One region of the Paenibacillus sp. F024 genome, then DNA from elsewhere that is predicted to be linked to it. Evidence: riboswitches for the same ligand, from Rfam matches in the RefSeq annotation. Region 1 holds a riboswitch; each other region holds the start of a gene.
What was found. Region 1 has a riboswitch for cyclic di-GMP ahead of ACZYR9_RS23310 (methyl-accepting chemotaxis protein). Riboswitches for the same ligand answer to the same signal wherever they lie in the genome.
Positions count from the first base shown of each region.

Region 2: another riboswitch for cyclic di-GMP. It lies ahead of ACZYR9_RS15135 (hypothetical protein); the one in region 1 lies ahead of ACZYR9_RS23310 (methyl-accepting chemotaxis protein).
Region 3: another riboswitch for cyclic di-GMP. It lies ahead of ACZYR9_RS07825 (hypothetical protein); the one in region 1 lies ahead of ACZYR9_RS23310 (methyl-accepting chemotaxis protein).

Region 1 is NZ_JBVASZ010000035.1:17,226-27,271, reverse strand. Features, by position in the region: gene ACZYR9_RS23310 (methyl-accepting chemotaxis protein) at 1-1,707, opposite strand, end outside; cyclic di-GMP riboswitch class I at 1,793-1,879, opposite strand; gene ACZYR9_RS23305 (hypothetical protein) at 2,118-2,252, opposite strand; gene ACZYR9_RS23300 (hypothetical protein) at 2,411-2,911, shown strand; gene ACZYR9_RS23295 (EAL domain-containing protein) at 2,952-3,440, opposite strand; gene ACZYR9_RS23290 (DUF423 domain-containing protein) at 3,598-3,981, opposite strand; gene ACZYR9_RS23285 (hypothetical protein) at 4,010-4,318, opposite strand; gene ACZYR9_RS23280 (hypothetical protein) at 4,541-4,756, shown strand; gene nikA (nickel ABC transporter substrate-binding protein) at 5,084-6,562, shown strand; gene nikB (nickel ABC transporter permease) at 6,559-7,497, shown strand; gene nikC (nickel transporter permease) at 7,494-8,324, shown strand; gene nikE (nickel ABC transporter ATP-binding protein NikE) at 8,336-9,952, shown strand.
Region 2 is NZ_JBVASZ010000013.1:76,640-86,685, reverse strand. Features, by position in the region: gene ACZYR9_RS15145 (O-methyltransferase) at 28-669, opposite strand; gene ACZYR9_RS15140 (THUMP domain-containing class I SAM-dependent RNA methyltransferase) at 860-2,038, shown strand; gene ACZYR9_RS15135 (hypothetical protein) at 2,200-2,499, opposite strand; cyclic di-GMP riboswitch class I at 2,582-2,673, opposite strand; gene ACZYR9_RS15130 (YuzB family protein) at 2,959-3,180, opposite strand; gene ACZYR9_RS15125 (iron-sulfur cluster assembly accessory protein) at 3,233-3,535, opposite strand; partial or broken gene ACZYR9_RS15120 (winged helix-turn-helix transcriptional regulator) at 3,808-4,038, shown strand; gene ytvI (sporulation integral membrane protein YtvI) at 4,057-5,166, shown strand; gene ACZYR9_RS15110 (hypothetical protein) at 5,211-5,444, opposite strand; gene ACZYR9_RS15105 (M14 family metallopeptidase) at 5,602-6,627, opposite strand; gene racE (glutamate racemase) at 6,753-7,562, opposite strand; gene ACZYR9_RS15095 (delta-lactam-biosynthetic de-N-acetylase) at 7,738-8,772, opposite strand; gene ACZYR9_RS15090 (disulfide oxidoreductase) at 8,828-9,256, opposite strand; gene ACZYR9_RS15085 (glucose 1-dehydrogenase) at 9,415-10,046, opposite strand, start outside.
Region 3 is NZ_JBVASZ010000005.1:94,530-104,575, reverse strand. Features, by position in the region: gene ACZYR9_RS07835 (hypothetical protein) at 75-242, opposite strand; gene ACZYR9_RS07830 (UxaA family hydrolase) at 243-2,948, opposite strand; gene ACZYR9_RS07825 (hypothetical protein) at 3,473-4,348, opposite strand; cyclic di-GMP riboswitch class I at 4,396-4,488, opposite strand; gene ACZYR9_RS07820 (hypothetical protein) at 4,609-5,538, shown strand; gene ACZYR9_RS07815 (hypothetical protein) at 5,589-6,479, opposite strand; gene ACZYR9_RS07810 (nucleotide sugar dehydrogenase) at 6,493-7,854, opposite strand; gene ACZYR9_RS07805 (response regulator transcription factor) at 7,887-8,690, opposite strand; gene ACZYR9_RS07800 (glycosyltransferase family 2 protein) at 8,711-10,046, opposite strand, start outside.

The sequences.
Region 1 (10,046 bases):
GAATTTACTTATTACATCCTGCAGATCTTGAGCCATTCTTGTTAAAGCTTCCGCAGATGCTGATATTTCCTCCATCGAAGCATTTTGTTCTTCTGCCGAAGCTGCTACGCTTTGAGTATTGCCTGCCGATTGCTCGGCAATATGAGCTACACCTTCCATCATTTGCGTCATGTTTTGCGAACTCGAATTCACTTGTTCAATGATTGCAGACACCTCTTGAGATTCGGCTACGACCTGTTCGATCGCCTGAACAATGTCCCTGAAAGAATCACCGCTTAGATTAACCATGTGAATGCCCTCTTTGATGATGGATGCGCCTTCATTCATCGATAGTACAGCTTTCTCTGCTTCGTTTTGAATCTCCCCGATCAGACCTCGAATTTGGCCCGCCGCGTCACCGGATTGTTCCGCTAATTTCCTTACTTCATCAGCTACCACAGCGAACCCTCGTCCATGCTCCCCCGCCCGCGCGGCCTCTATTGCAGCATTTAAAGCCAGTAGATTCGTTTGATTTGCTATTTCCGTAATCATCTGTACGATTTGACCGATTTCCCTTGATTTTTCACCAAGGGAATGAATAACCTCCGCCGTGCGTCCGGCAGACTGCTGCATACTGTTCATTTGCTCCACGGCCTGGGACACCACTTCATTACCGGCATTCGCTTTCTCGCTGGCAGTCAACGTTAAATCAGCTACAGATTGAATAGACATGGCTGCCTGGTTCATCCCTCTAGAAATTTCAACCGCCGCCTCATTGGCTGTTGTGGCGCTGTGAACTTGCTTTTCCGACCCTAAGGCCACTTCTTGAATGGCCATTGAAATTTGTTCCGTTGCTTTACTCGTTTGCTCAGCACTCGCAGATAATTCTTGCGAAGTAGCTGCTACCTGCTCGGAATTCATTCCTACTTCACCAATCAAATGACGAAGATTTTTTTTCATCTGATTGAAGGAAATCGCCAGATCGCCAATTTCATCACGGTTTTTCACTCTAAGATCACCTTCTGTCAGGATGCCGTTTGAAATTTTTTGAGCACCGTCAGCTATAGCGAGAATAGGTCTCGTAATCATTCGGGAAATGATTAAACCGATGGCAATAGCCAAGACGAAAGTAAAACTGCTCAAGACAATGACCGTTGTGAGCACCGAACCAACCAAATTCATGTTCGCACGACTCGCATCCTCCATCATTTTAGCCTGATCGGCAGCAATTTGGTTGGAAATGTCTCTCATTTCTCTCGCCAAAGGAAATAAGACTTGTACGGAATGCCGATTCGCTTCAGCCGGATTGGTTTTGTTCAAATTAATGACCGCATCTGAATTGGTTTTGAATTCGGCATTAAATATTTGAAGCTTTTGTAGCGCTTCCATAAGTGACGGGCTTTGAACCAATTCGTATGTAGCCTTTATTTCTTCATTCATTTCGTTAATAGCCGTCTGTACGATCTCTTCCGAACCTTGCTCATGCAATAAAACCCCTCTCATACCGGCGATTTGCTGTGAAGCATGGAATTGAATATCCTTTGCATTTGCCAATATCGCTGCATTACGATCAACCAAATCAGAAAACGATTGTTCTACCTTCTTGATGTTGTAATACGAAATAAAGCTGATTATTCCAAGAAGCATGGATACACTCAGGAATCCGCCAATCAGCTTTTTGCCCACAGTAAATTTCATCGACAGCCTTTTACCAACCTTAAGTTTCATAAATAACATCCTCTTTCTGTATTTTCATTATTAAAAAAATGACTATTTCCTAATGAAATAGCCACCTTGCTAGCGGTTAACTATATTCGGTAACCCGGCGATCATAGCTTATTCAAGCGTTAGACCCGTAGCTTTGCGTCTCCGCCTTTCGACGGATTTGCCTTTATCATGATGTAGGACTTCCTTCCTAATATCTAATATATCAGATGTTGCAAAAAAAATAAATACAATTCAGGTAATCATTGTATGCATTATTTAACATTAAACAAACCAAGATCACAATCCGGGTCACAATAACGGAATACTTTGACGTTTTTCTAATCACAAATCAGAAGGAGTCAGGACATAATAACAGATGGAGAATACTTGTCCCACGGAAACCTAGGCGATGAGCTCGTGACTAATCCAAGCTATGCTAACTTATTTGCTCCGCACATAATATAGCCTTTATCCGTAGTCACAACGAGCAGGGTTGTTTTGGGCAGCTTGACCTCGACCGCCAGAGCGGTGCGGCCTCCCAGATCAACCGGTTCCATTCGCATCATGATAAGCACTCCTCTTATCTACCGTATGCTGTCAGTATATGTATGTCCTGCCCCATGCGTGCCATTCCAAAGCGGTATATCCATTAGGTACCTACTGCTTTAAATAACAAAATAGTGGTATAGTATAAAGTAAGTATTTCGAAAAAGAGGGGTCGCCTATGGAGAGAGACAATCCGTCCAAGCGCAAGTTTTTATTCAACGTCGACATCATGATAGAGGATGAAACCAACGGGCGTGCCTTGGAAACGCTGCTGCATTTGTTGAATACGACACAGGTTGAGGATTATCAAATTAAGCAGGGAATAGAATTGGGCACAAAAATTGAGCTGGCTCTCAACGAATCGAAAATCAAAAATAAGCAGGAACCAGCCAAAACAAACACTTCTCCGGCTGAGAACATGCCAAACGGCAAGGGAAATAAACCTTACCGCCCGGAAAACGACCCGCACAGGCTGATTTGGGAGCAGATGAAGACGTTCCAGCAGAACAATACCCTGGTCCGGCTATCTATCGTCAAAGGCAAGGGCATTAAGCTCAGCTTGCCTTGTCGAATTATTAGCACAGACGCGGCAAGCGAAAGCGTGACGGTCTATCATGTTGACGAGAAGAAAGTATATCTGATAAAAATCAATGAAATTGACGATTATGAAATACATTAAGAGGACATACCGTCGTCCGTTCAGCAGGACGGTAAGATCTCTATGCTTCACCCTGGGGCTTCATGAATCCGAACGCCTTCTCGGCCGAGACCGGAGGCCTGAAGAAATAGCCTTGAACTTCATTGCACTGATAGCTCCGCAAAAAGTGCAGCTGTTCTTCCGTCTCCACCCCTTCGGCGCTGACGCGCAGGTTCAAATGTTTTGTCATCGACATAATGGAGGCTATAATCGCCGCATCGTTCGGATTGGTTACACATTCGCTGACAAAGGAGCGATCGATCTTCAGCCTATGGATCGGCAGCTTTTTCAAATAGCTCAATGAGCTGTACCCCGTTCTGCAATCATCAATACTGATTTTCACTCCGAGTTTCTTCAGTTCATGAAGGAGTGTCGCAGCGTGGTCAATATCCATCGCGCTGCTTTCCGTGATCTCAAGCTCCAAAAAAGAAGGATCCAGTCCGGTTTCGTGAAGCACCTCGCTTACTTTTGCGTATAGATTGTGCTGCATAAACTGCTTGGTGGAAATCATTTTCTACACAAATCCGCTAATTTCCTCCTTCATTCGACATTCATTTTTCAACCTTCATCCATTGCATACGGTCTGGAAACCATTCGCACCATAAACGAAGACTTGAGCACTTAAAAAGAGACCGCCCGGCGCACCGGACGATCTTCCCTGTGTAGCATCATGATTTGGACGGACTTTTCCAAGCCGCAAGCGCCAGCGACAGCCAGCCGAGCATAAAGGCGATTCCCCCGATCGGCGTAATCGCTCCAAGCACCGTAATTCCTGTAATGCTCAGAACATATAGACTCCCTGAGAAAACAAGGATGCCGACAAACATAGACCACCCTGCTCGACGCAAATGTCCGCTGTCGGGCAGAACCGACGCGCATAGCCCAACGGCAATCAGCCCGAGTGAATGCATCATCTGGTATTGCACGCCTGTTTGGTAGTTCGCGAGCATGTTCGGCGACAATGCCCCCTTCAACGCATGCGCACCGAAGGCCCCGAACGCGACGGACAGAAGCGCGCAGATACTTCCGATGGCGACAAACGTTTTGTTCATACTTCAATCCCCCATTCTTCGCGCCTGCTTAATCGATCTCGATCTGACCGACATCATGCTGGCCGATAATCAGAGTGACCGGCTCAAGAAAAACACGGGTAGACGTCGGACTAGAGATCAAATCGATTTCGACATCCAACACCTTGAAGCGCTCGCGTCGGCTTTCTCTTTTATCATGCACCACTTCAAATTCTTTAAGTCCCAGCGGATAGGTTACCACACTTGATCCGACGGACAGCAGCGGCGCCTCATATTCACCATGGTTGAACAATACCTCGGCCATGATCTCGTCATTCATATCTACTATTTTAACCTTTTGACAAAACAAATACTTCATTATCGTCCTCCTCAGGTGAAAGGGTAAACGCCGTATGCCGGCTTATCAATCCGTACCCCGAATACCTTTAGTGATTCAACACCAAGCGCGTACATTCCTCTTTTTTAAACAGGATAAGACACATTTTTTTACTTGATCCGATTTTAAAGCGATCGCCGGTTTTTCGCCAGGGTGACCAAACGAAGCATTCCGTCATAGTATGCAATATCCATGCCTTAGGAGATGAAAACCGTGAGCAAAAATAAAAAAGCCAATAAGAAAACACCTCAGTCCTCCATAGACAAAAATCAATTCAATATGAAGGTCGTAACCTCAAATGTTTGCGCACGCTGCCTCAAATGTGAAAGAGGACGGCGCTACCTGCAAAAAATGTCGCTGCCCGGCGCTGTAGGTAAAGGCGTGCCTTGTATACTAACCAAAGGCAAGGCTTATGTCTGAGCCTCTGCCAGATTTAAGACACTGTGAATTGATCACCTGCTCATGAGAAAACCAACAGCGGCGGCTGTTGGTTTTTTACACATGGTTAAGAACAAATTCCCGGGCATGAACCCTGTACCATGCAAATATAATGTGTCAGACGTATTCATACTATTTTGTCACCCCTTTCTTGCAGGAATAGCCCTATCGAGTCATGAAATTTCGTACGCTAATGGGGTAAGATGAGAAACAACTCATCCCCCCTAACGGGACAGAACTTTCTTTGGAGGTAGGTTTACATTGAATAAATCCCCATTCGCACTTGCGCTCTTATTTCTTTTGCTGGTTATGCTTACCGCTTGCTCGCCCGAGTCTAATTCCGCAAAGGAGCAAGCCACGCAAAAGCAGCTGACCTTTCTCTTTAATTTTTCCAGTAAAACGATCGATCCTCATCTGGACTATACACCGCTTAGAGCCGGGGTTGCCGAAACGCTGGTCAAGCTCGGTGATGATTTGACCATCCGCCCCTGGATCGCTCAAGAGTGGAAAAGCGATGACGGACGGCAGTGGACGTTGACCATCCGGGATGGAATAACCTTTCACAATGGCAAGAAGGTGGATGCCGAAGCGGTAAAGCTTTCTCTCCAACGCGCTATGGAGATCAATCCGGGAATCAAGCAGGTATTGAAAATCGAATCCATGGATGCCAGCGGACAAACGTTACATATCGTCACCGGGAAGGCGTTCCCCCAATTTCCATCCGAGCTTGTGCATCCCAACACGGCGATTATCGATACGGCTGAGCAAGGGACGGACCAAAAGCCGATCGGAACGGGACCGTTTAAAGTGACTTCCTTTACGCCCGGGACTGCTCTTCAGGTGGAACGTTACGATGAATACTGGGACGGCCCGGCTAAACTGGATCGAGCCACATTCGCTTTTAATGAGGATGCGAATGCCCGGTTATCCGCTTTACTGGCGGGAGATGCGGATATCGTCTATCGCCCTCCGGTAGAAAGCATCGGCAAAATCAAGCAGGATCCAAGCCTGCATCTCGATTCGGTAGTCAGCCTGAGGACGCATGAACTGATTTTCAATACAGAACACCCTGATTTTCAAAATGAAAACCTTCGCAAGGCCTTTGATGCGCTCGTCCATCGCGAAGAACTGAAAAACGGGATCATGGGAGGACAGGCGACTGTTGCGCAGGGTCCGTTCCTGCCTGATTTTCCGTTTGTTCCATCCTATTCCGGCAAGCCATCCGGAGCCGACGCTGCAAGAAATTGGTTTGAAAAAGCCGGCTTCCAGGTCGACAACGGCAAGGTAACCAAAGACGGAAAACCGTTGACGTTCAAGCTCGTTACCTATGCCTCCCGCGCCGAATTTCCGCTGCTTGCCCAAGTGCTGCAGTCGCAGGCCAAAGAGCTGGGGATTACGATCAACATCGAGCTGGTTGATAAATATGAGGATTATTTAATGACCAACGACAGCTGGGATTTGGGCACTTATAGTCCGTTAATCGCTCCCCGCGGCGACGCCAGCTATTTTCTGAACGTGTCGTTTGCTCCCGGAGGTACGCTGAATTTCGGCAAAATTAACGATAAGGAATTAAATGAACTCATCAGCCGGCTTGATCAAACGGTAGATACGGTCAAACGAAATGATCTGATCCGGCAGGCGCTGACGAGGATTGACCAAGCAACCTATTATTCATATCTTGTTCATCCGAATACGCTGGCCGTCTATAGAGACAACGTGGAGCATTGGATAACAAGCAAAAGTGAATATTACATGCTGACCAACCAATTAGATGTGAAAGTAAAATGAGATTTGTCCTAAAAAGAGGCCTGGAGCTCGTTCTTTTCATCCTATCGCTTTCTTTTATCAGCTTCTGCTTCATACAGCTTGCTCCCGGGGATGCGGTCCGGCAATTGCTGAGGTTTGACGATGTGGCGGTAACAGCCGAGCAGCTCGAACGGCAGCGGGAAATGATGGGGTTGAACCAGCCTGTCATTATCCAGTACGCGAACTGGCTTTCCCGCTTTGTCCGACTGGATCTTGGCATGTCTTACATGACCAACCGGCCGGTAAGCGAAGAGCTGTTAAGCACATTACCCGCCACCCTGTTGTTGACCGGCACTTCTTTGCTGATATTAATTGCGATTGCGGTTCCGCTGGGCGCGTTGTCTGCTCTATACCGTGACCGGTGGATCGACCGGTTCAGCCGTCTCCTCGCGATTGTCGGTACTTCCGTGCCCAGCTTCTGGCTGGGCCTCCTTCTCATTGAGGGATTGTCGGTACGTGCCCGGCTTTTCCCCTCCATGGGCACGGGCTCCTTGCTGCATCTGATTCTGCCCTCGGTGACGCTGGGATTAACGATGGCCGCCGTCTATGTCCGTCTGATCCGTTCCAGCCTTATCGAAAGCTTGGGGCAGGAATTCATACGGGGAGCCCGGGCCCGGGGCATCGGGAGCAAACGCATATTGGTGTTCTACGCATTCCGTCACTCCCTGGCTCCAGTCATTACGATGTTCGGCGTCAGTTTGGGAAGCCTGCTTGGAGGAACCGTGGTGGTCGAAGTCCTGTTTGCCTATCCCGGGATCGGCAAGCTGGTCGTGGATGCGATTCTGAACAGGGATTATCCTGTAATTCAAGGATATGTTTTATTGATGGGAACCCTCGTGCTGATCATCAATCTGCTGGTAGACTTGACCTGCCGAACTCTCAATCCCGAAATTCGTCTGAAGGGGGAGGGACGATGAGGCGAGCTGTAATGGATACGAAGCTTGGAAGAGGCAAGCTCTCCCGCCGGGGCTTCCTCATATTCTTTTTCTTTGCCGGCCTTTGGATTGCGCCTTTGCTGATTCCTCATGATCCCTACCTGGTTAACATGAGCGCAAGATTGCAATCTCCAAGTGCGGAGCATCTCCTGGGAACGGACGGCTTAGGCAGGGATGTGCTTTCACGCTTGATCCTCGGAGGCCGCAATACCGTGGGGACAAGCCTGGTCATTGTGCTTATGGCGCTTGGCATCGGCGTTCCGGCCGGACTGATCAGCGGGTATGCCGGAGGCTGGATGGACCGTTTGTTTATGCGCATTTCGGATTCTTTCCTGGCTTTCCCCGATTATATGATGGCCATCATCCTAAGCGGCTTGCTGGGGCCGGGCATCATCAATCTGGTCCTTGCCGTAATTTCGGTCAAATGGATTGCTTATGCCCGCGTCATCCGAAACAGCGTCATGTCCGAGAAGCATAAGGATTATATCCCGATAGCCCGATTAAACGGGTTAAGCCGCTTTCGGATCCTCGTAAAACATTTGCTTCCGCATGCATTAAGCCATGTGATTGTTATCGCAACACTGGACATAGGCAAAATTATTCTGATGATTGCATCACTATCGTATATTGGACTTGGCGTTCAGCCTCCGACTCCGGAATGGGGCTCGATGCTGAATGAAAGCCGCGCCTATTTTCATAGCACCCCTTATTTAATGCTCGCTCCGGGTCTGCTGATTATGCTGTTTGTCCTGCTATCCAATATTCTCGGCGACCGGCTCCGTGACCGGCTGGATGTAAGAAAACAATAGGAGTGACAGCTATGTCCGTCTTGAACATCACCGGCTTGAATATATCCGCAGGACAGCAGCCGATCGTCCGCGAACTCGATTTATCGATTCAGCAGGGAGAATGGCTCACGATCATCGGCGAAAGCGGAAGCGGCAAAAGCGTCACCGCCTTGGCGGTCGGCGGCCTGCTCCCGGAGGCGCTTACGGTTGAATCGGGCGATATCCTGTTTTGCGGCAGGTCCCTCCTGAATTTTTCAGAGCGGCAGCTGGGCGCCATCCGCGGGAAAGAAATCGCTTATGTGTTTCAGGATTATACCGGCATGTTTGCCCCTTTCATTCCCCTCGGCAAGCAAATGGACGAAGCCGCCCGTTCCCACCTCCATCTGACGCGAAAAGAGCGTAAAGCTCGAATTTTGCATATTTTGCGAGAAGTGAGCCTGCCCGCGGAACGGGTCTATGAAAGCTACCCCTTCCAATTGAGCGGAGGTCAATTACAGCGCGTATCCATCGCCGCAGCGATGATGCTTCAGCCCAGACTGCTGATCGCAGATGAACCGACCGCCTCGCTGGATCAAGTAACGGGTGAAGAGATCCTCCGGCTCCTTGCGAAGCTTAAGGAACTAACCCGGTGTGCGGTGCTGTGCATTACCCACGATTTGCGGACCGTAAAGCCGTATGCAGACAAAATCGCCGTTATGCACGGAGGGCGCATCGTCGAAGCCGGAGAAACCATGTCACTGCTGCAGCATCCGGGACATGAATATACAAAGCGGCTGCTCGCGGCTGTTCCGGCATTAGAACAAGCTTTCTCCCATCCGTTAACCTCTATCAGCCCGGCTTCTTTCCGTAAAGCTCCACCGGAAGCATCGAAGGAGAACAAACACATTCCTAATTTCAATGAGGATCTGTTGACCGTCAATAGGATGACCAAAACCTATCGTAAGGGCTTCAGAGCACTCCATGAAATCTCCTTTAGCGTCAAACGCGGAGAGTGTCTCGGTCTCGTCGGTGAAAGCGGAAGCGGCAAAAGTACCCTGGCCCGATGTTTACTGCTGATGGAGCGTGCGGATGAAGGCGAGCTGCGGTTTCAGAATGTCATGCTTCATCAACGCGATGATGCGGCTTACAGGACGCTGGGAGGACAGATGCAGGCCGTTTTCCAAAATCCGTCAGCCTCCTTAAATCCGAAGCTGAAAGTGATCGACTCTCTTATGGAGCCGCTTGATCAATGGAAAGGCCGATCTCCGGCATTTCTTGGGAACAGCAGTGAACCGCGCGCCCAAAAGGCCGAACGCTTGCTTGACATGGTCGGACTGCCGGCGGACCTGCTGTACAGATATCCGCATGAATTAAGCGGGGGACAAAAGCAGCGCGTGGCCATTGCCAGATCGATCAGCATAGAGCCGGCCATGATCATCATGGACGAGCCTACGGCCAGCCTGGATGCGTTGATTCAAGCCGAAGTCTTGACTTTATTGAAGGAACTGCAAAAGGAGCTGGGGTTCTCCTGCTTGTTTATTTCTCACGATCCGGCAGCCGTCCGATTCATGTGCAGCCGGGTGCTGGTGCTTAAAGACGGACGATTGGTTGATGAGTATAGTTGGGAAATGGCTCAAACGACGAATGAGCTGATCCAAAGTCCGGGTTAGATCTTCCGACGGCTTGCCGACATTTGTTCAAGTCCGGCTGAAGTACTATAATAATAATGTCTAACATACGACCGGGAGTAAAATCCTTTACGAA
Region 2 (10,046 bases), on a different contig from region 1:
AGATATGATAACAGCCTTTACTTATAATTATGCCCTCACCCTTGCTATCGCTAACCCGTCGTAGGCCGGCAGCAGCACACCCTCGAGTCGGGGATCCTGGGCCACCATCTCCGTAAACAGCCTCATCTTCGCAACCGCATTTCCCTTTGACTCCGGATTTATGGCTTTCCCGCGCATAAGTACATTGTCCCCGAGGATAACAGCCCCCGGATGAGCCAGCCTGATCGCCCACTCCAGGTAATTCGGGTAATTGCCTTTATCCGCGTCAATAAAAAAGAGGTTAAATCTTCTTCCTTCCTCCTCAAGTGCCTTCAGACTGTCCAGCGCTTCACCGACCCGGTATTCCACATTCTGTCCAAACCCCGCTTCGCTAAGATGCTTGTAAGCCAGATCCGCATATTCTTGCTTCAATTCCAGCGAGACAAGCTTACCGTCCTGCGGCAAACCGCGAGCCAGACAGATGCCGCTGTAACCCCCGAGCGCTCCGATTTCCAGCACCTCTTTTGCCCCTGCGATGCGCACAAGCATGGTCAATAACCGCCCGTAACCGGCAGCGATCGAAATTTCCGGCATGAGGTTGGCGCGGATGCTTTCTTTCACCCGCTCCAGCAGCTCATCCGTATCAAAAAGCTCATCAAGATACTGCTCCGCCGTTAATGGCGATGTCATGTTGTTTTCCATTCCTTCCCGATTCCGAGACATACGGCTGCAGCACTTAATCATTGCTGCTAATACGTTTGCCTCGTTGTATAATCACTGTCAATCGCCTATACTAATTAATTGTATGGCTTTTCCAAGCTTAGTTCAACCTGTTTATATTCGGGCTTTTCCCTTCATAACAGATACGGAGTGAATCAGTATGACATTACATTCGATTGAAATTATCGCCACCTCCCCTATGGGGCTTGAGGCCGTAGTGGCCAGAGAGGTTCGCGATCTAGGCTACGATCAAGTCACGGTTGAAAACGGTCGGGTGACGTTCGTCGGTGACTTTTTAGCCATATGCCGCGCCAACCTGTGGCTTCGTACGGCCGACCGCGTGCTCGTCAAGATGGGACAGTTTAAAGCCCGTACCTTTGACGAGCTGTTCGAGGGAGTAAAGGCTCTGCCTTGGCCGGATTGGATTCCCGAAGACGCGGAGTTCCCCGTCGAAGGAAGATCGCACAAGTCACAGCTGTCCAGCGTGCCCGCATGCCAAGGCATTGTCAAGAAAGCTGTTGTGGAAAGCATGAAGCTGCGATACGGCACGGAGTGGTTCCCCGAAACCGGCGGACGCTTCGTCATTGAGATGTCGCTTCTTAACGACACTGCTACGTTAACCCTGGACACCACCGGACCCGGTCTTCACAAGCGCGGCTACCGCAAGCTGGTAACGGAGGCCCCGCTGAAAGAAACCATGGCGGCGGCCATGGTACTGCTGAGCCGCTGGCAAGTCGAACGCCCGCTTTATGATCCGTTCTGCGGCTCGGGTACGATTCCGATCGAAGCCGCGATGATCGGATGGAATTTGGCTCCCGGCTTACGACGCAGCTTCAACGCTGAAGAGTGGCCGCTCGTTCCTCATGAATTATGGAATCAAGCCCGGGAAGAAGCTTATGATTTGGTAAAGGATGACATCCCTCTCCAGATTACAGGCTCCGATATCGATCCGAAAGCCATTGATGTCGCATTGGCTGCGGCGAAATCGGCCGGTCTGGCAAAGGAACTGACCCTGCAGGTGAGCCCGGTTGCCAAGGCCATGCCGCGGGGAGACTACGGCTGTATCATCACGAATCCGCCTTACGGCGAGCGCCTGGGCGACCACAGTGAAGCTGAACGGGCCATCCGACAATTTAGCCATGTATACGAGCAGCTGCCTACATGGTCTGCCTTTATCCTAAGTCCAAACAAGCAGCTTGAGCATCACATGGGGCGCAAAGCCGACAAGAAGCGCAAGCTGTTCAACGGCCGAATCGAATGCAATCTATACCAATATTTCGCCCCCGGCGGTCTATACGGCTGGCGCAGCAACAAGACAGAGTCTCCTCCCGATGCTTAAGATGGGCGGTCCGCTCTTTCGATCATCCTCTCCTGATTTTACTATTTCCATGTTGAGGTAATGGCAGTCTCAAAACCGGACAAACCAAAGAACCGCTTTAATGGCATTACGCCATTAAAGCGGTTCTTTTTGCGCTATGTATGGGTATTTCAGTTTGGCCGTCAGGCCTGACGAACCGTAGTCCCCCTGCAGCTCAAATAATCGAACAGCGGCATGAAAACGTCATTTTCCGCTTCACATCTAACAGACAGCTTGACCTCACCGCGCCAGTAAAAATTAATGATTTGATGGCTGCGCCCCTTCACCATTTCGACGTCCCACCATGGCGCAGACAGTTCATAGACCTCACGGTTGATGAACAATTTGGGGCCCTCGTTTGACAAAAACACGCCTACGAAATCATCCCCCACTTTCGTGTAAAAGCCTTTTCTTGATACGATGCTTCGATTCTGACCCTGCATCAGTTTCACTCCTTTTTCAAAAACAAAGAAATTCTCCATCTACGGGCACAAGAGTCTGCAAGTCTATGCGTCGCTCCGCACCTTCGATAACTGGCTGGCTTTGCGCCGGAACCTGCACTTTAGCCCCTATAGCTTTGCGTGCCCAGGCTTTCGCCTGGTTTGCCTTTATCGAGTACGCTCGAAAAATGTCTTTTTATGAAAGTTTATTTTCTTAAGAATAAAAGATAAGACCTAAGGAATACATAATTCCAATTTCCCAATTTCAACAAATCTATTGAGCCTTTGGAACTATTTTCAATGATTAACCTTCTATTTACACTAAAATCGCCCCTTCAGAATACGATTTTAGATGCTTGACACCTAAAAAAATGAATAAAATAGAAAAAAGCGGATTTTGAAGCCCTTATGGAATCCGCTGCAATCTGCGGTCCTATAAGCGTCTCTTCATCCGCTTTAATGTCACTTCACATATTTACTAGCCTTCTCGATCGCTTCGTCCTCCGTCTTGCCGGTAACATATCTGCCGTTGATGAAGATGAAGGCAAAGCGGGAGCATGGACCGCAGTAAGATTTGCATCCTACCTTGATTTCCGCGTCGGGGGCCAGCTTCTGCAATTTGGGCAGCGCCGTTTTGATTCTCATATGCTTGCATTTGTCACAAATTCGTATATCGTTGGCCATACGGGTGTTTCCTTTCTATTGCAGCTTACCTATACGGAACCCGACTAAAGCATTAGTGGTCGCCGTGGTTGCCTTTGCCCGGATTGGTCACCGAGAAGCCTTCCTCAGGCACATAGAAATAATCGATGCGAATCCCGTCCAAAAACGGATCATCCTTCTGAAGAATAACGTCGATGCCTTTGTCGGTCGAGACGACGACATCGTTCTCCGTAGGCTTGTCTAATTTCATACCGTAATGGGCATGATCACCGTGCGCATGCGTCACGAATACGCGAAGCTTCAATTCCTTGTCTTCTTCTTTTTCTATTTCGGCCAAAAGCACTTTGGCGGCATTACGCGAAATTTTGCAATTCATGACTTCCATCTCCCAGCGCTATCGTTTTCACCTTATTGTATAGAAACTCGGGAGCGAAAGCAACTTTTATTGCAATACGATGATCGTACGGCTGCATCCGACTGTAGACTTACACCCCATTCATATCCGTCCTCGTTCCCCATCCCCGGTACCCTCCGTTGTGTTGCTATTGTGTGACTTGTTATATAAAACGGAAAGTAGTGAATAATTTTAGATATTATGACAATGGAAATATTAACTTACCCTAAGGTAACGCGCTTCAGGTATCATACACCCAGCGCTTCGGTGAGCTGCAGCGCAAAATCAAATCCGTCAGCCCCAAATCGTTAACGGACACGCTGCGTCACCTGGAGGACAACGGCGTGCTGAAACGGACAGCCTACCCGACGGTCCCCTTTACCGTGGAATACAAGCTTACGCCTAAAGGCCAGGATTTGCACCGGATGTTAAAAGAAATGAAGCTCTGGGCGGCCGGATGGTGTACGCCAGCCGCAGAGGAATGATAAACCCGAGGTGACCGAATGATTCATTTTTACCGCAAATATTACAAAACCATCTTCGACATTGCTCTCCTGATTGTCACGGTGTATTTGTTCATGTACATCTTCAGTCTCTTATACCGGATTGCAACGCCGATCTTCTTTGCGTTTCTCATTTACATGATTATCGAGCCGCTCGCTAAATTCCTGCACCGCAGAGGGCTCAAGAAATCGATCGCTTCCGGCATCTCGACCATTTTATTTATTTTGGTCATTCTTGGGGCGATTACCGGACTCGGCGCTATTTTTACAACGCAGATCTTACAGCTTAAAGACAAGTTCCCCGAGTACACGGCCGTCATGGAAAGGGAAATCATACAGCGGTCCGAAGCTCTACAGGACTATTTGGGTCCGTTGCCAACGCAGGATCTGATTGAGCAGGCCAAAGAGTATTCCGCAGTCATCACCAGTAAAATCACCCAATTTGTGACCGGCTTTATTACGGGAACGTTTACGGCATTGACCTCCGTCTCCACCTTCTTGATTAATTTTGCCATCGGGATCATTCTGGCTTATTTCTTGAGCATCGAGATCGAGTCATGGAAGCGGACGGCGGAAGAGAAAACGCCAAAAACGTTTAAAAAAGCGTTCCACTTTCTGCGCGAAAATGTATTGAAAGGCATCGTCACCTACATCAAAGCACAGGCTAAGCTGATTACCCTTACCTTTATCGTCGTTTTCATTTCGCTGCTCTTATTGGGAGTGAAGAACGCTTTCTCCATCGCGCTGCTATCCGCGTTATTCGACGTGCTTCCGCTTTTGGGCGTATCCACACTCTTCATCCCGTGGATCATCTACCTGTTCATCGTTGGACAAACGACGCTGGCGATCTGGTTGTCTGTGCTGCTTGCCGTGGTCATTACAACCAGACAAATCCTTGAGCCCAAAATCACCGGCGATTCGCTAGGCGTATCCGCCTTTACCATGCTCGCGTTCATCATCATCTCACTTTCGCTCTTTGGTGTCGCAGGGTTGATTTTATCGCCGATACTGATCATTCTGATTAAGGCGCTGTATGAACAGGGATACTTGAAAAGATGGATTCGCATGCCTGCCGAAGAATATGAACAAGAAACCGGGGCCATCCGTTAGGCCCAAGCTACAACAGAGCTGCCCGCCCGGGCAGCTCTTGCCATTCATGCACCGTATTTACGCTCAGCCCGATCGGTAAACCAGTTCATCAGCAGCATCATGACGGCAACATCGTCAATAGGCAGCGCCGGCAGCGCATCAGGCATAATCCAATACACCAGTGCCGGGACGGCGAACAGCAGCTTCTCACGGACAGGAATTCTCGAAGAGCGCAGCAGCGGCACAATCCGGCGAAACACATGCGCCCATCGCCTTATCGATAATAAACGTCTCCACATGATGCTATCTCCTCCCTTGTGCTGCTCTTCAAACTCCTTATTCCCATTATACACCATTTGCATAGCAGCTTGCTGCATGGCGCACAGTATAACAAAGAAGCAAGCGAACGGCCGTTATGGCAGCGTCAGCTTGCCCCTTATCAAAAATACGCTTTTGCTATTTATGCTTTTTGCCTTGAACCGACGCCAGCCCCTCCAGCATGAGAGGAGTGAGATCGTAATAAATTTCCTCGAACTGCGAAAGAGGCAGCGGGTTAACACCGAAACCGGCTTCCACGGTGAATCCGGGTCGCCGATACTCTTGTATAAACCAATCTTTATACCCCGCATCGCTGTCCTGCAGCTTAACCGCTTCATATCCGCTCACTTCGGCCCAACGGCAAGCTATCGCTTCCGATTCCCGGGGCTCCAGCTCCCGGTAATTCCAATAGATTTCTTTTCCCTGTGTGTGAAACGCTGCCACAAGCTGAAAATCACGGCTTTTCGTGAATTCCGCCATTGCCGCCGCTTCCGGTTCGGTGAGCGGAGCAATTCCGGTATAATCCCTTGGACCCGGCCCGGGGACACTGCGGCGGTCGCGTTCGATCTCCCAGTTCGCCGGGAACTGATCATTAAGATCCACTCCGCGAATGTTCGCCTTCCAGCCCGAGAAATCCAGCGACCTGCCGTTCCATTCGACCAGCCGCTCATAATAGGGGTTTTCCATGGAAAGGCCGTTCAATACAAGCTCCACCCCGTCCGGATTGACCATAGGCACGATCCAAAGCGACGTTTGTTCGAACAGCGGCTTTACGTCACGTGCTCTAAGCGGTGAATCGTTCACATAAGCCGAAGCGTAATCCTCGGTGAATTTCATTAAAAGCAGGCTCGTAATCCATTCATTGGCGTGAAACGAGCCGTTATAATGCACTTCTACCGGCCCCGTTCCGATACGGACGGCGGGAATGCTCTTCCCGAGTACGCTCCTGCCGATCGAATAAACCATCAGGAACGGATACTTTTGCTCCAAGAGCATTAAATCCCTTATCATGTCCCGATAATCGTAAGGTTTGGCCGAATTCAAAGCTTCCGATGTCCTGACAGGTGGAACAGCAATGGTTTGTCCGGTACAAAAACGATGCGCATTCTTGCCCGTGCTTGCCATAATCAGATCTGTCCAGTTTACTTTGTTCCTTACGGCCATGTGCAACAATGGTTCTCCATACCGTAATATAGCAGGGAATATCATGGTGCAGCTCCCCTTCCAAGCATTAATCATCGAACCACGAATAAAGGCTCGATTGTCTAGCTAATGCTTATGACGGAAAATTAGACAATATTCGGAACCTGCCAAACCACAGGCGTTACTTTGATTTGCTCGTTCAGCCATGCTTGCGCGATCTTCTTGAACAATACCGGATCTCCGCTGCAGAAAAACTGATGGACGGGTACGGCGCCCGAAGTGACCAGCATCCCTTTATGATACAAGATTGTACTGATTTCCCGTGCCGTTTCGTCCGCAGAGCTGATCAGGGCAACCTCAGGTCCCATAACCGAAGAGATCATGTCGGAAAGAAAAGGATAATGCGTACAGCCCAGGATCAAGCAGTCCATCGGCTTCTGACGCAGCTCGTGCAACGTCTCCTCTACAACCCGCCGCGTCTGCTCGGCATGGAACAAGCCCTGCTCCACCAGCGGCACGAATGATGGACAAGCTTGACTGACCACCTGAATTTGCGGCGAGATTTGGCGTAGAGCGTTCTCGTAAGCACGGCTTTTGATGGTGCCTTCGGTTCCGATGACGCCGATCCTCTGACTTCTGCTCGTTTTGATCGCTGCACGAGCCCCCGGATGAACTACACCGACGACGGGGATCGATAGTCTGCTGCGAATCTCTTCAAGAGCCACGGCCGTTGCGGTATTACAGGCTATGACAATCATTTTGGGATGAAATTGAAGTAAATAGTCAACAATCTGGTGGGTAAATCCCAACACCTCTTCGGCCGGCCGCGGGCCGTATGGTGTACGGGCCGTATCGCCGAAATAGATGATCTTTTCTTGCGGCAGTTGACGCATGACCTCCTTGACTACGGTCAATCCCCCTACCCCTGAATCCAGTATGGCTATCGCTTGCTGCACGTGATTTCGCTTCCTTTATGTTGGTGTGTTAAACCGAATAATGTACTTTTCAGTTTATGAATTGCGGGAACAATTGGTACCAAGCGCTACCGTATACGCGCAAGCATTATTTTATCTTAACAGACCCCTTGACTAATGAAAACCCGCAGCCGGTTCGCAGATCCAGTGCTTGTCTTTATCGCGGCGGCTCAATATCGTTCAAAAGGGCAAATTCGTATCCTGCTTTTCGCACCGCTTTAATGATTCGGTCAAGAGCAAGGATATTTTCTGGCGAGCCTTGATGCATCAAGATGATGTTTCCGTCATGCAGATTGTTCATAATGTCGTTATACGGATCTTCCGCTCCGTTCTTGCGCGGCTCCCAATCTCTCATCGCCGTAGACCAAAACACGGAGGTATAGCCCATATCGGATACCATTTGTAATAGGTGCATGTTATATCTTCCGTAAGGGAACCGGAAATACGGTTGAATTTCCTTGCCCGTTACTTCTTTATAAAGCTTTTCGTAATCGTCAACCTCTTTGCGTACCTGTTCATCCGTTTGGTTGTTCATATCCGTATGCGTCATGGTGTGATTGGCGACCAAATGCCCATCGTTCACCAGCGTTCGGATGAAATCCGGATTTTTCTTCACGTTGTATCCGGCAATAAAAAAATTCGCCTTCACATCGTTATCCCTCAATGATTTGACCAGCAGGTCTATATCCCCGAGCGGGCCTCCGGTATCGATGGTCAAGTATACCTTCTTACCCGTTCCTACCCATAATGCCTTCATATTCTTCGTATATTTTTTTGTATCTCCAGGAAAATCCGGCACCTGACCTTTCGGCTTCTTCATGTAATACCACGAAAGCGCCTTTCGATCTCCGGGTAAGGCAGGCATAGCCGCGGACTCCTTCGGTTTTACCTGATCCTTTACAACAGGTCCTGCCGGGTTTCTCGGTCCCGTTGATGCTGCAGACGCCTTGCCGCCGCCGTAAACCGTGTTTGTCACCGGGGAACCTGCATCCATGGGCGGTGCTGCGGGCTCGGTTGGGGACGGCGCGGTCGTCCCCAAGCTCGTCGGATCGGCAGTCGCTGCCGGAGGCTTGTCCGGTACCCCTTCGGAAACGGGAGGCTTTGGCATCTCGGCCGTCGGTTCCCCGTTGCAGGCTGCCGCCAGCCCGCAAAAGACGGCGATAATAAACCAGCTCATTCCTTTTCTAATCATCTCAGTTCTCCTTCGCCCGTTGGTATAATCACCTTGCCCATGCTGCGGCGGCTTTTTATTTGCGCTCTGCGGCCCACATCAAAATGTGCAGGACCGTAATGATCACGAATGCGGTTAATGCCAGGAAAGGAATCGTGATAAATCCGAAATAATTCACATAGTCAACGTCGCATGGAATCGGACCGCAGGCTTGTGCAGCGTTTTTAAACCAGGCTGTTTTTTGCATCAAATAATGGTAAAGCGAGATGCCCGCCCCCCAAATCGACATTGGAAGGACATAGATGTACATATGCCGTTCCTTACGAACAGCAGCTATACCCAGAATAATGACGAGCGGATACATCAAAATTCGCTGATACCAGCAAAGCTTACATGGTATGTATTGCAGGATTTCCGAAAAATACAAGCTGCCCAGGGTCGCGGTCAATGCCACAAACCAGGAAAAATGCAGCCCGTTCTCGCGGATCGTGTTCTTCCAATTCATAAACCCATTCTCTCCTCTCTGCTAATCCCATCATATCAGAACCGGAGAAGGTGTTCCATTCTGCCGATAGCCTGTAATTCAGTGACAATAATCCCTTATCCAAAAGCAAACGGGCTTTCGCCCATTAAGGCACAGCCCGCTGATTTTAATGCTTCTTTTCATACTGAAAAGCTATATTCCACTGCCTTGCCGTTTGACTCCACCATTGTCTCCCACTGCTCCGGCGGAATGAGATCGACTACCGCCTTAATACCGATCCTGTCAAAATCGAGCCGCGGCACTTCCTCAAGCTTCAGCCGCTCTGTAATCATCCGATTCAGCACACCGGGAAAACGGCTCTCCATCAGCTGCAGGCGAAACAATCCCGTCTCAAAATCTTTGCGCGACGCATTGACGGAGCCTAACACACATTTATTTTCCAGCACAAGCTCCTGATTGATCATATCCGAGGAAATACGGATGCTCCGGTTTCCGGGCGTTACGCCCAGCAAGGCCAGCAAGCCGTTGGGACCGAGCGCGGTCATCGCATCGAAAGCAAGCGGACTGTACCCCGTGCATTCAAAGATAAGATCCGCCCGCTTGCCGCTGGACTTCAGGAATGCGTTCAGAGGCGGCAAAGATCCGCTGCCCGCTTCGGTTTTGGTCGCGTCCTCCGCCTGCTTGTACAACGCTCCGCAAGCCCGCACGAGCTCCGCGCCGGGAGAAGCTTCCGGAGACTTGGACCATACCACCGTGTCCAGCCCCAAACAGCGGCAGGTGAGCGCGGCCAGCAAGCCGAGAGGTCCGGAGC
Region 3 (10,046 bases), on a different contig from region 1:
TGGTATATAAAATTTACGGTAAGACGATGGTAAATAGCAAGCAAAAAACTACACCCACGGATTCTGGGGAGGCATTACTCGCAAAGAAAACTAAAAAAGCTGACGCGGTTGAATACCAGCGCCAGCTTGCAGCTTGCCTTTTTTTCCAAAATGGGGTGTTGACCCGGGTCCTGATCCTGAGGCTTTTTCAGTGTCTGCCGACGTTCCTCTAAGCCATAGTGAGCCTCAGCTTTACCTTCCATTTACAATGACACACCCAATAACCCTCGCGTTAATTGAAAATCAACGTTACCTTGCTGATACAGACGCGGAGTATAGCTGTGCTCCAGGATTTGCTTGCTTCTCTCTAGAATCTGGTTGGTCCAAGCGGCGGGATTCCCTGTTAGTAACAGGTCCAAATCATTGTCATACATTTGCTGCATCGTCGGCTCGGATGCCATTTGCAGCATTGGCACGAACGGATGCGTCTGCATCGGCTGATGATTAACCAGCGCTATCATTAACTCTACACCCGTGGCCGCTATGCCGGTAACGGTCTCCACCCAATGCTCGGTGGGGGTTTCCATGATGTGGAATCCTGTTTGACGGGCATGCTCCCCATAGGCCAATGACGGCGGGACATGGGATGTCGTCAATACATTGCCGCTGTAAGCAGGAGTTGAAAGCAGCCCGCTGTTCTCAGGGACCACTACCGTACCGCCTGCGCCGACAATCATCTTCGTCAACATCGCCAGCTGTTCACCGGCCGCGTCTGTAACGGGACCACCACTTAAAATCCCGATGCGTAATGCTTCCAGCCCGACCGTTTCCTTCACGGCTGGCCCAGCTGCGGATAATTGATCGGCAAACCACGCTTCCACCTTCCGCGTTACCTTATCGATCCCGCCGTCGAGCTGAATGCTGGCAAAGCCGAGTCGGCTGGGATCAACCCCCATCTCCTCCATCTGGTGACGCATAAAGTCATTGTGGGTTTTCTCACAGCCATGCTCCAGCAGCAGACAATGCTTAACCAGCGGATGGGCAACATAGCCAATCATGGTGCGGGCATACAGCTGCTCCGGCTGGCCGGCCGAATTGCCGCAGCCCTCCGTGTGAGCCAAGGCCACAAAGCGCGAAAGGTTTCCGGATGGACCAATCCCCTGTTTGTTCAGCCGCTGCGCAATCATATTCGCCACCTGACCGGCACAAAGACTTGTTGGCAGGATGAGTCCGATCTGATCACTGGCTCGATGGTTTTGGTGACGTGTTAAGGTGAAGCGGATGGGATTCGTCTGAGCGGCTGCATCGGTTTGAATCGCAATAGGCTCTCCCGTCGGCAGAGGTGCATTGAGCAGTGCATCCAGCCGGCTCGCATCGGTTTGCCGCCAGTTGCGCCAGATCTGCACCTGTGAATGGCCGGCCTTCTCCCCGACACTGCGCTGACCGGAGGCAATTTGTATCGAATATTCAAAGGCTTGCTTGCCCAATTCATCCATGGATATGCCATCCAGGTACTGACCGGCGTTGATATCCATATCGTTGGCCAGCAATTGGAAGCGGCGCGTCGTTGTCACCACCTTGACCGTCGGCACAAACGGGAAGTTGGTGATCGAGCCGTTGCCTGTCGTAAAGTAAATCAGGTTGCAGCCGGAAGCCACCTGACCGGCAATGCTCTCGAGGTCATTACCCGGGCTATCCATAAAATAGAACCCGGACTCTTTCATGAGTGCACCATAGTCAATCGCATAGTCGAGGCGGGTAGCCGGATCTTTCTTGCGGGCAGCCCCAATGGACTTGAGATAAATGTTATAAAGGCCGCGGTATTTATTGCCGCCGGATGGGTTTCCTTCCGCGGTAGCGCCGTGCCAAGACGTCCGCTCCTTGAAATCTTCGACAAGCTTCAAGAATTTGCGAGCGGTTTCAACATCGCGTACCTTTTGCAGGACATAGGGCTCGGCGCCAATCAATTCATCGGTTTCCGCCAGATTGGCGGCGCCGCCGTAGCGTATCAATTCCTGTGCAATCCAACCCAGCAGCGGATTGGCGGAAATTCCGGAAAAGGCGTCGGACCCGCCGCATTGCAGTCCAATCTTTAGATGGCTGATAGATTCAGGGGTCCGTTCTATCGCATTGACCGTCGGCAGCCATTCACGTACAATGGTTTCCCCTAAGGTCAGATTATCTTGAAAGCCGCCTTTGAGGGACAGGAACCGATGCAAAACATCATCTAAAGGATAATCGTGTTCGCGCATATACGCTTCGACCATCTGGTTGGTCACGGATCCCATGCCGTTATCTACGATTAAGACCGCACCCACGTTCGGATTGACGATAAACCCGGCCAACGTGCGCAGCAATAATGCCAGGTTATTCGGTTGTTCTGCATCCCCTTCCGTATGCGCCACAGGAACAATCCCATCCGCTTGAGGATAGTTCTTCAGTTCGCCTTGCAAACGAGCGGCGAGCTGCTTGACATAGCTCCCCGTGCGTGAAGTTGTGCCCAACAAGACAATCGTGTTACGGGTACCCACGCCGCGCGCTTGGCTGCGCCGATAACCCAGGAAGGTGCGCTTGTCCGGATATGCGGGCAGTGCCGGGGCCGGTTGAAAATTCGCCTCGTCCAGAACAAAAGGATGAAGCTCATCGGCAAAATTCGGCGTCGCCGGCAGCGCAAATCCCAGTGAGCGCACGCTAAGCGCTTCCAATACGCCTTTGTTGATCACATAATTGCCGGGCTGAATCGGCTGCAGAGCCACACCAAAGGGCAATTCCCAGGAAAGCAGGTCTTCACCGGGGGCAATCTCCTTCACCGCAAAGCGATGGCCTTCCATGACCGTGTAATCCAAGGTCAAGGTTTGACCTTGATAGTCAATGATGGTGCCGGCGTCCAGTTGACGTATAGCAATAGCTACATTATCACCGGGCAAGGGGAGTCTGCCAACTTCGTCAAAGTGATAAGATTGGGTCATAGATGAATAACTCCTTATTTAAGATTTACTTGATTTAAATATGATCCGCAGCCGTACAGAACCTTGAAGAGCTCGCTGACCGCCATAAGAAAGTTTGAAACCGATTACAGAATGCTGAAACGAAACTGGGCAGCAGCGCATCTCCATGTACATATTGTATCATAAAATGAAATAATTGGCTGGTCTTTTCTGTGCAAGGGGTGTTGCTTAATGCGACTTTTAGCGAAAGGAGATCGGCACGTTGAGCCCAATCCAAGTTCGTTTCATACCAGTCGATGGAACAAGGCTATGATCAGCTTCCGTACGAATGAGCAAACCGTAAAAATCCACAACCGCAGCCGGTTGTGGATTTGTTTTCTGTCTAAGACGAGCGGTGCCAAAGACATGCCCTTCCCGTATAGCACCTACGGTCAGCGATAGGATTGAGATTCTGTAAATCATGGCCGCACCCACCCTAACATGTTATCATGGTGGGGGGAGCTAAGGCGCCGGTACCGTGTAAGCATATGGGCGATGATCGCCGATTAAGGCTTCAACGCTTTCCATCCGGCATAATCGTGTACGGCGATTCCGGCAAAGGCGGGATGCGTCTGCAGCTGGGAGTTCAGCTTCGTAAGCTGCTGGTTCATATATGCCGTACCCTCCTCATAGAACGTAATGAACGCCCTTTCCGAGATGCTGAGCGTCTCGACCGCAATCACGGCGGGAATGCCCGCATCGGCGGCCTCATCCAGCTCTTTCGAGGCAATTCCGGCGATTTTCTCGGCGGTGTCGCGATAAGCCATGATCGTAACCGAATCGTATTGGCGCATCATCCAACGGCTTAAGGTTTCACTGCCGTCCGGTACTTTATAGCTGCACAGCCAGAATGGGATATCCCCGCCAACGGGAAGCCCCATGTCCGCTGCTTCCTGTACGATATAACGCATGTTATTTTGCCACTGCGGGATCATGGCCGCCTGATTTGTCTTCCACTCATAGAGCGAGTAAGGTTCAATATCGAGATGAATCCCGCTGAACTTCTCGTCCTGCGCAGCACCGGCTTGGTAGGTCTTGACCCAGCTCAGAAACGCAGCGATTTTCGGCTGTTCCGACTCGAACGCCCATCTCGGCTTACCGTCAAGAGCATGGACTTCGATCCCCCGGGCTTTAGCCGCTTTAATGAAGTTCTTGTAATAGGAACTGTGGACGTCGCGGTTCACTTGCAGGTAGATCGTGTTTACACCATTGGATGTGCTGAAATTCAAAATTTCGGTCGCGGACGTTTTGATCAGAGGGGTCTGCCAGAGCCAGGTCGACTTGACGGGAGCTTGCGCACCGGCCGGCGACGGGTGCCATCCTAAGGCTCCCAGGAAAAGAATGGCGAGAAAAAGCGACAGACGACAGTGGTTTAACATCATGTTGAATCATTGCTCTCCTTTGATGCATACCGGATCAGGTCCTTTGAATCGGCAGCCCGGTTGACGTAGTGTGAACCTTCCCACGCCTCAGACCCGTGACTTTGCGTCCCCGCCCTTCGGCGGATTTACACTGACGATATGGGTAATAGTGGAATAAACCTAGTGCTTAGTATATATAGTTCAACCCTATTCGGCATGAGTCCTGAGGCCCATGTTTTTGTTAAGCAATTGTAAAAACACCACGGAGAGGTAGATGATGGATGACAAAAAAGAAAAAGCTCTACATCACTGCGGCCGTCTTCATCCTTGGCGTCACCGTGCTTTTCCTGCGGCCGTTCGGAAGCGATGAGCGCAGCGAACGGGTGACGTGGATATGGGATCTGCAGAAGCTGAACGCCGATCATGACGGGTCTTTGGTCCGGTTTTTGCAAAAACAGAATGTCCGCACCGTGTACTTGTATTTCAACGATTCGCAAAAGGACGAGGAGACTAAAATGGGGTACCGTACCTTTATCCAGTCAGCGTCAGAGGCACAGATTGATGTTCACGCACTGGGGGGCGAGCGTCATTGGGCACTGACCCGCCATCATCCCCAGATGACCGGGTTTTTGAAGAACGTGATTGCCTACAATGCGTCCGTGCCTGCCGAGGCCAGGTTCACCGGCGTTCACCTTGATGTGGAGCCCTATCTGCTCCCGGAATGGGAAAGGAACGACAAAAAAGTCATTCAACAATGGATGAACATGATGCGGAAATTTACGGTGTCGGCGAAAGAACATTCACTTGAGACCGGCGTCGATATACCGTTTTGGCTCAACAAGTATCAAGTGCCGGGTCCCGATGACGCGTCTGTGCGTTTGGACGAATGGATGATCCGCCAGACGGATAGCCTGGCCATTATGTCGTACCGCGATCGTGCCGAAGGAGAAAACGGGCTGATCGATATCGTGAAGCACGAGATCGATGCTGCGAAGAAATTGGGCAAGCAGGTGTATGTCGGCGTTAATCTGGCTCCGGATGAAGCCAACCATTTGAGCTTTCACGAGGAAGGAATCGCTGCTTTCAAGGAGGTCGAGAAGCGGGTTCTGGCCGAATACGGACGTTCGGACGCCTTCGGCGGTCTGGCCGTGCATGACCTGGCCGAATGGCTGCGCATGGAACGATGGAACACCAAAGGGCAGCGCCTGTAACAGGCGCTGCCCTTTGGTGTGCTGCTTTTATGATCTGTACGACGGGCCGCTTAAGGCTTCAGAGCTTCCCAGGCTTCGAACTGGTGAACGGCAATACCCCTGAAGGCGTAACGATGGCTGAGCAGCGATGCCAGCTGCTCAAGCTGCCCGTTCATATAGGATCGGCCTTCCTCGTAAAAGGTAATGAACCCCCCCTCCCTACTGGGCAGAGTCTCCACTGCTACCATCGCCGGTATGCCGATGTCGGCCGCCTGCTCCAGCAGTTTGGACGCCATGAACCCAATCGCATACGCGGAATCCCGGAATGCCAGAATGGTGACCGAATCGTGCTTGCGGATCATCCACCTGCTCAAGGATTCGCCGCTTTCCGGTACCGTGTATTTATGCAGCCAGAACGGCAAATCGACGCCAATCGGCAGCTGCATCCGATGAGCCTCCCTCACCATAAATCTTACGTTATCCTGCCATTGCGGGATAAATTCCTCCGTGTTGTCGAACCAGCCGGGGAGGACATACGGTTCGACGTCGATGTGTATTCCTGTGAACCTCTCGCCCACCGCCGAACCGGCCTGGTACGTTTTCACCCAATTCAAAAACGTTTCGATCGCGGGACGCGAGGAAGTAAAACCCCACTCCGGCTTTCCGTCGAGAGCATGAACTCCTATACCCCGCTCACCCGCCGCCTTAATAAATTTCCGGTAATCGGAAACTTTAACATCCCGGTTGATCTGCAGAAAAACGACCTTAATTCCTTTCGCCGTGCAAGTGTCCAGAATGGAAAGAGCCGAATCTTTTATTTTTTCCGTATACCATATCCATGTAGCTTTGACCGGGGCAGGAGAACCGGTCAAAGCTTCCGCGTTCGCTTGCCGGGGAATGGCGCAAAGAACGTTCAGAATCACGACTAACAGCAGAAACAAACGGGCATGGTGACTTTTCAATGCCTTTCTCCCTTTAGCCTGACACGGCCTCGGCCAGCGGCAGGAGTTGTTCATCCGGCGCTCCGATTTTGTAGATGTGCGGCAGATCGTACGCCTTCAGTGCATTGCGCGTGTCGAGAATCGGCACACCCAAGTCGGCAATTTCCCCGTAGGCGACGGCCTCATGATTCGTAATCAGTACCATGCAGTCGTAGGAACGGAACTTATCGAGATCGTAAGTGATCGAAGTCACCTTGCTGCCGGACTTATCCCTAAACGAGGTGGCGAAAGGATCGAAGTAATCCACCAGCGCCCCGCCCTCCCGGAACAGCTCATAGACTTCGAGGCCCGGCGATTCGCGCAGATCGTCCACGTTCGGCTTGTACGCCATGCCAAGAATGAGCACTTTGGATTTCCGCAGCGATTTGGAGTAGATATTAAGGATGTGCGCTGTCTTATTGGTAACGAAGTAGGGCATGTTGGTATTGATCGACTGGGCAAGTTCTATAAAATTGCTGTAGAAGCGGAAGCCCTTCGCCTTCCAGGATAGGTACATCGGATCCAGCGGTATGCAGTGACCGCCGATTCCGGGCCCGGGATAGAACGGCATGAACCCGAACGGTTTCGTGCTGGCTGCCTTGATCACCTCCCAAATATCGATGGACATCCGTTCGCACATCATAGCCATCTCATTGATAAAGGCGATGTTTACGCTCCGGAACGTGTTCTCGAGCAGCTTGGACATTTCGGCCACTTTCGGCGAGGAGACCGGGACGACCGTATCCACGATGTTGCCGTACAGCAGGCTGCCCAATTCCATGCAGGCTGGCGTTGTACCACCGAGTACTTTAGGGGTGTTGAAAGTGTTGTATTTTTCGTTGGAAGGGTCTACACGCTCCGGCGAAAAGCAGAGGAAGTAGTCCCGGCCGGCCACAAGTCCCATCCCCAGCATTTCCCGTTCGATCAATTCCTCGGTCGTTCCCGGATAGGTCGTGCTCTCAAGAACGATGAGAAGCCCTTGTTTCATATGCGTCTTAATCTGATCAACGGCATAAATGATGTATGAGGTATCCGGATCCTGATTGGCGCTAAGCGGGGTGGGTACACAGATGGATACGGCATCCAGCTCCTGCACCACCCGGTAATCCGAAGTGGGATGGAATCGCCCGGTTGCAGCGACAGCCTGGAGCCGATCTTGGGAAATATCCTTAATATAAGAGACCCCATCCTTTAGCAGATCGACCTTGTTCGTGTCCAGGTCAATACCGTACACGGTAAAGCCCTTCTCTACCATCTCGATGGCAAGCGGAAGCCCGACATAACCGAGCCCGATAACGCCAAGCACGGCACTTTTGCTTTGGATGTTAGCATACAAATGCGCATAGTTTGAATTCATTTTTCTTCAGCCTCCTTGAGTATGGGTTTACATTACAGCAGACGTTCGATTCTGGCTTCGAGCTCCACTGGGGAAAATGGCTTGGTGATGTAATCCGCCACGCCAAGCTCAAAACATTTGCTGATCGCTTGCTCCACCCGGTTATCGGTGAACACGATCACTTTCGCTTCAGGATCCTCATCATTGATGCGGGTAAGGAAGTGAAATCCGTCAATGCCCGACAGGTTGAGATCGGTAACAACGACATCCGGCCTTTCTTGTCGAAATAGATTTAGTCCCGTCTTACCGTCCTTTGCAGCCAGCACGCGGTATCCCTTCAGCTGAAGACGGAGCTGGAGGAACCGGCGTACATCCTCATCGCCATCCACCAGCAGTACGGATTGAGTTTCATTGGATTGGTAGTGGTCATGGAAAATGACGACGTTCTGCGATGCCGGCACCTGTTCAAACACGTCCGTGACGGCCTGAAAAAAGGCGGGGTTACGCTCGGCGCTTGGCTTCACATTCGCCAGCATGACGGTGAATGGGCTCTGTGCTATCCCGGAGAGAAGCTCCTTGATGCGCAGCGCCGTGTAATGGGTATGGCTCAAGGCGGAGTCAAACAGCAGCAGAGCGATTACCCCCTTGTCCGGATCCGCTTTGATATCCGCCGTTCCCCCTGTTTCCGGACCGATAATGGATTGAATGCCCTTCACCGCTTCCTGAAACGGCTGACCGCAGCGGACAAGGATGATGCCGCAGCCCTTCCAGTCCGCACCCTCGGCGTACCAGAATCGCTCCACGACCGACTCGTACATCATCTCGTTCAATTTTCGTACCTTTAGCATGATACTCATGTTCACTCGCCTCCTGGGATTTAGGTTGATGATTTGCTTGCCGCATCTTGATTCCAGCTCTGTCTTGTCATAACGCCCCAAGAATTGTTTTTTTGCATATATTCAATGTGCCCCTGGAGCCGCCATAATACCCCAATCTGGTAATACCCGAGAAACATGAGGGCGGAAAATGCGACCATTTTGAGCGTATCCCGCATGCGTGGGTATCGACGGAACGCCATTTCCTCCAGAATGAGCGAGCCGATGCTGAGCAGAAATCCGGTGAGGAAGTTAATCAGCATGAACATAAGCAGTACCTTCCACCCGGTCATTTCCATCCAGGCATAGCCTACAAGCGCGAGAAAGCCGGTAATCTTGAAGTAGGGGTTCAGTGTCTCAAACAAAATATTGTAGGGCATAGTCAGCATCCCGAACATTTTATACTTCAGACGGAATGCCATATCGTAGTTCTCGCTCATGTTTTTGAGGTTCCCCCTGCCCCATCGCCTTCGCTGGCTGCTGAGAATCCGGTACGTATCCGGCGCCTGCGTCCAACATACGGCATCCGGGCAGTAAGCCACCTTGTAAGGAATGTTGTTCTCCAGCATATACCGATGGAGCTTGATCACGATGTTCATGTCTTCGCCAGGGTAACCTTCCCGGTATCCGCCGACTTTGATGACGTGCTCCTTGCTGAACATCCCGAACGCCCCGGACACGATGATCAGCCCGTTGATATGGCTCCAGCCGATGCGGCCGCCAAGGAACGCCTTGATGTACTCCATCGTCTGGAACATCGGCCATAGCTTGCCCGGCAGCCGTACATCCGTGACGACACCGTCTTCGATCCTGCTTCCGTTGACGACACGCACATTTCCGCCGACGGCGATCGTTTCTTTTGGATTTTCCATGTAGACGCGAGCCATCCGGATCAGGGAATCCTTCTCCAAAAGGGAATCCGCGTCGATCGAAGTAATAAGAGGGTAATGCGACAGGTTGATGCCCGCATTCAGGGAATCCGCCTTACCTCCATTCTTCTTGTCGATGAGATACAGGTTGGGGTAAGCCGGATTGTGATAAATCGCCTTAATTTTGCTCGAGTCGATCACATACCGCACTTCATGCTCCATAACGGACAGGCCGAACGCGTCGATCATGACCTGCAGCGTATTGTCCTTCGATCCGTCATTCACGACAATGACCTCATATGTGTGGTAATTCAGCGTCAGCAAGGACTTCACACTTTCGATAATCGTCACTTCCTCGTTGTATGCCGGAACCAGAAGAGAGACCGGGGGAACGAACTCCGATCCCGAGAGGGTTTGAAACCGGGAATATGCGGCCCTTTTCGTCATGGCATAGATTCCCCGGTAAGAG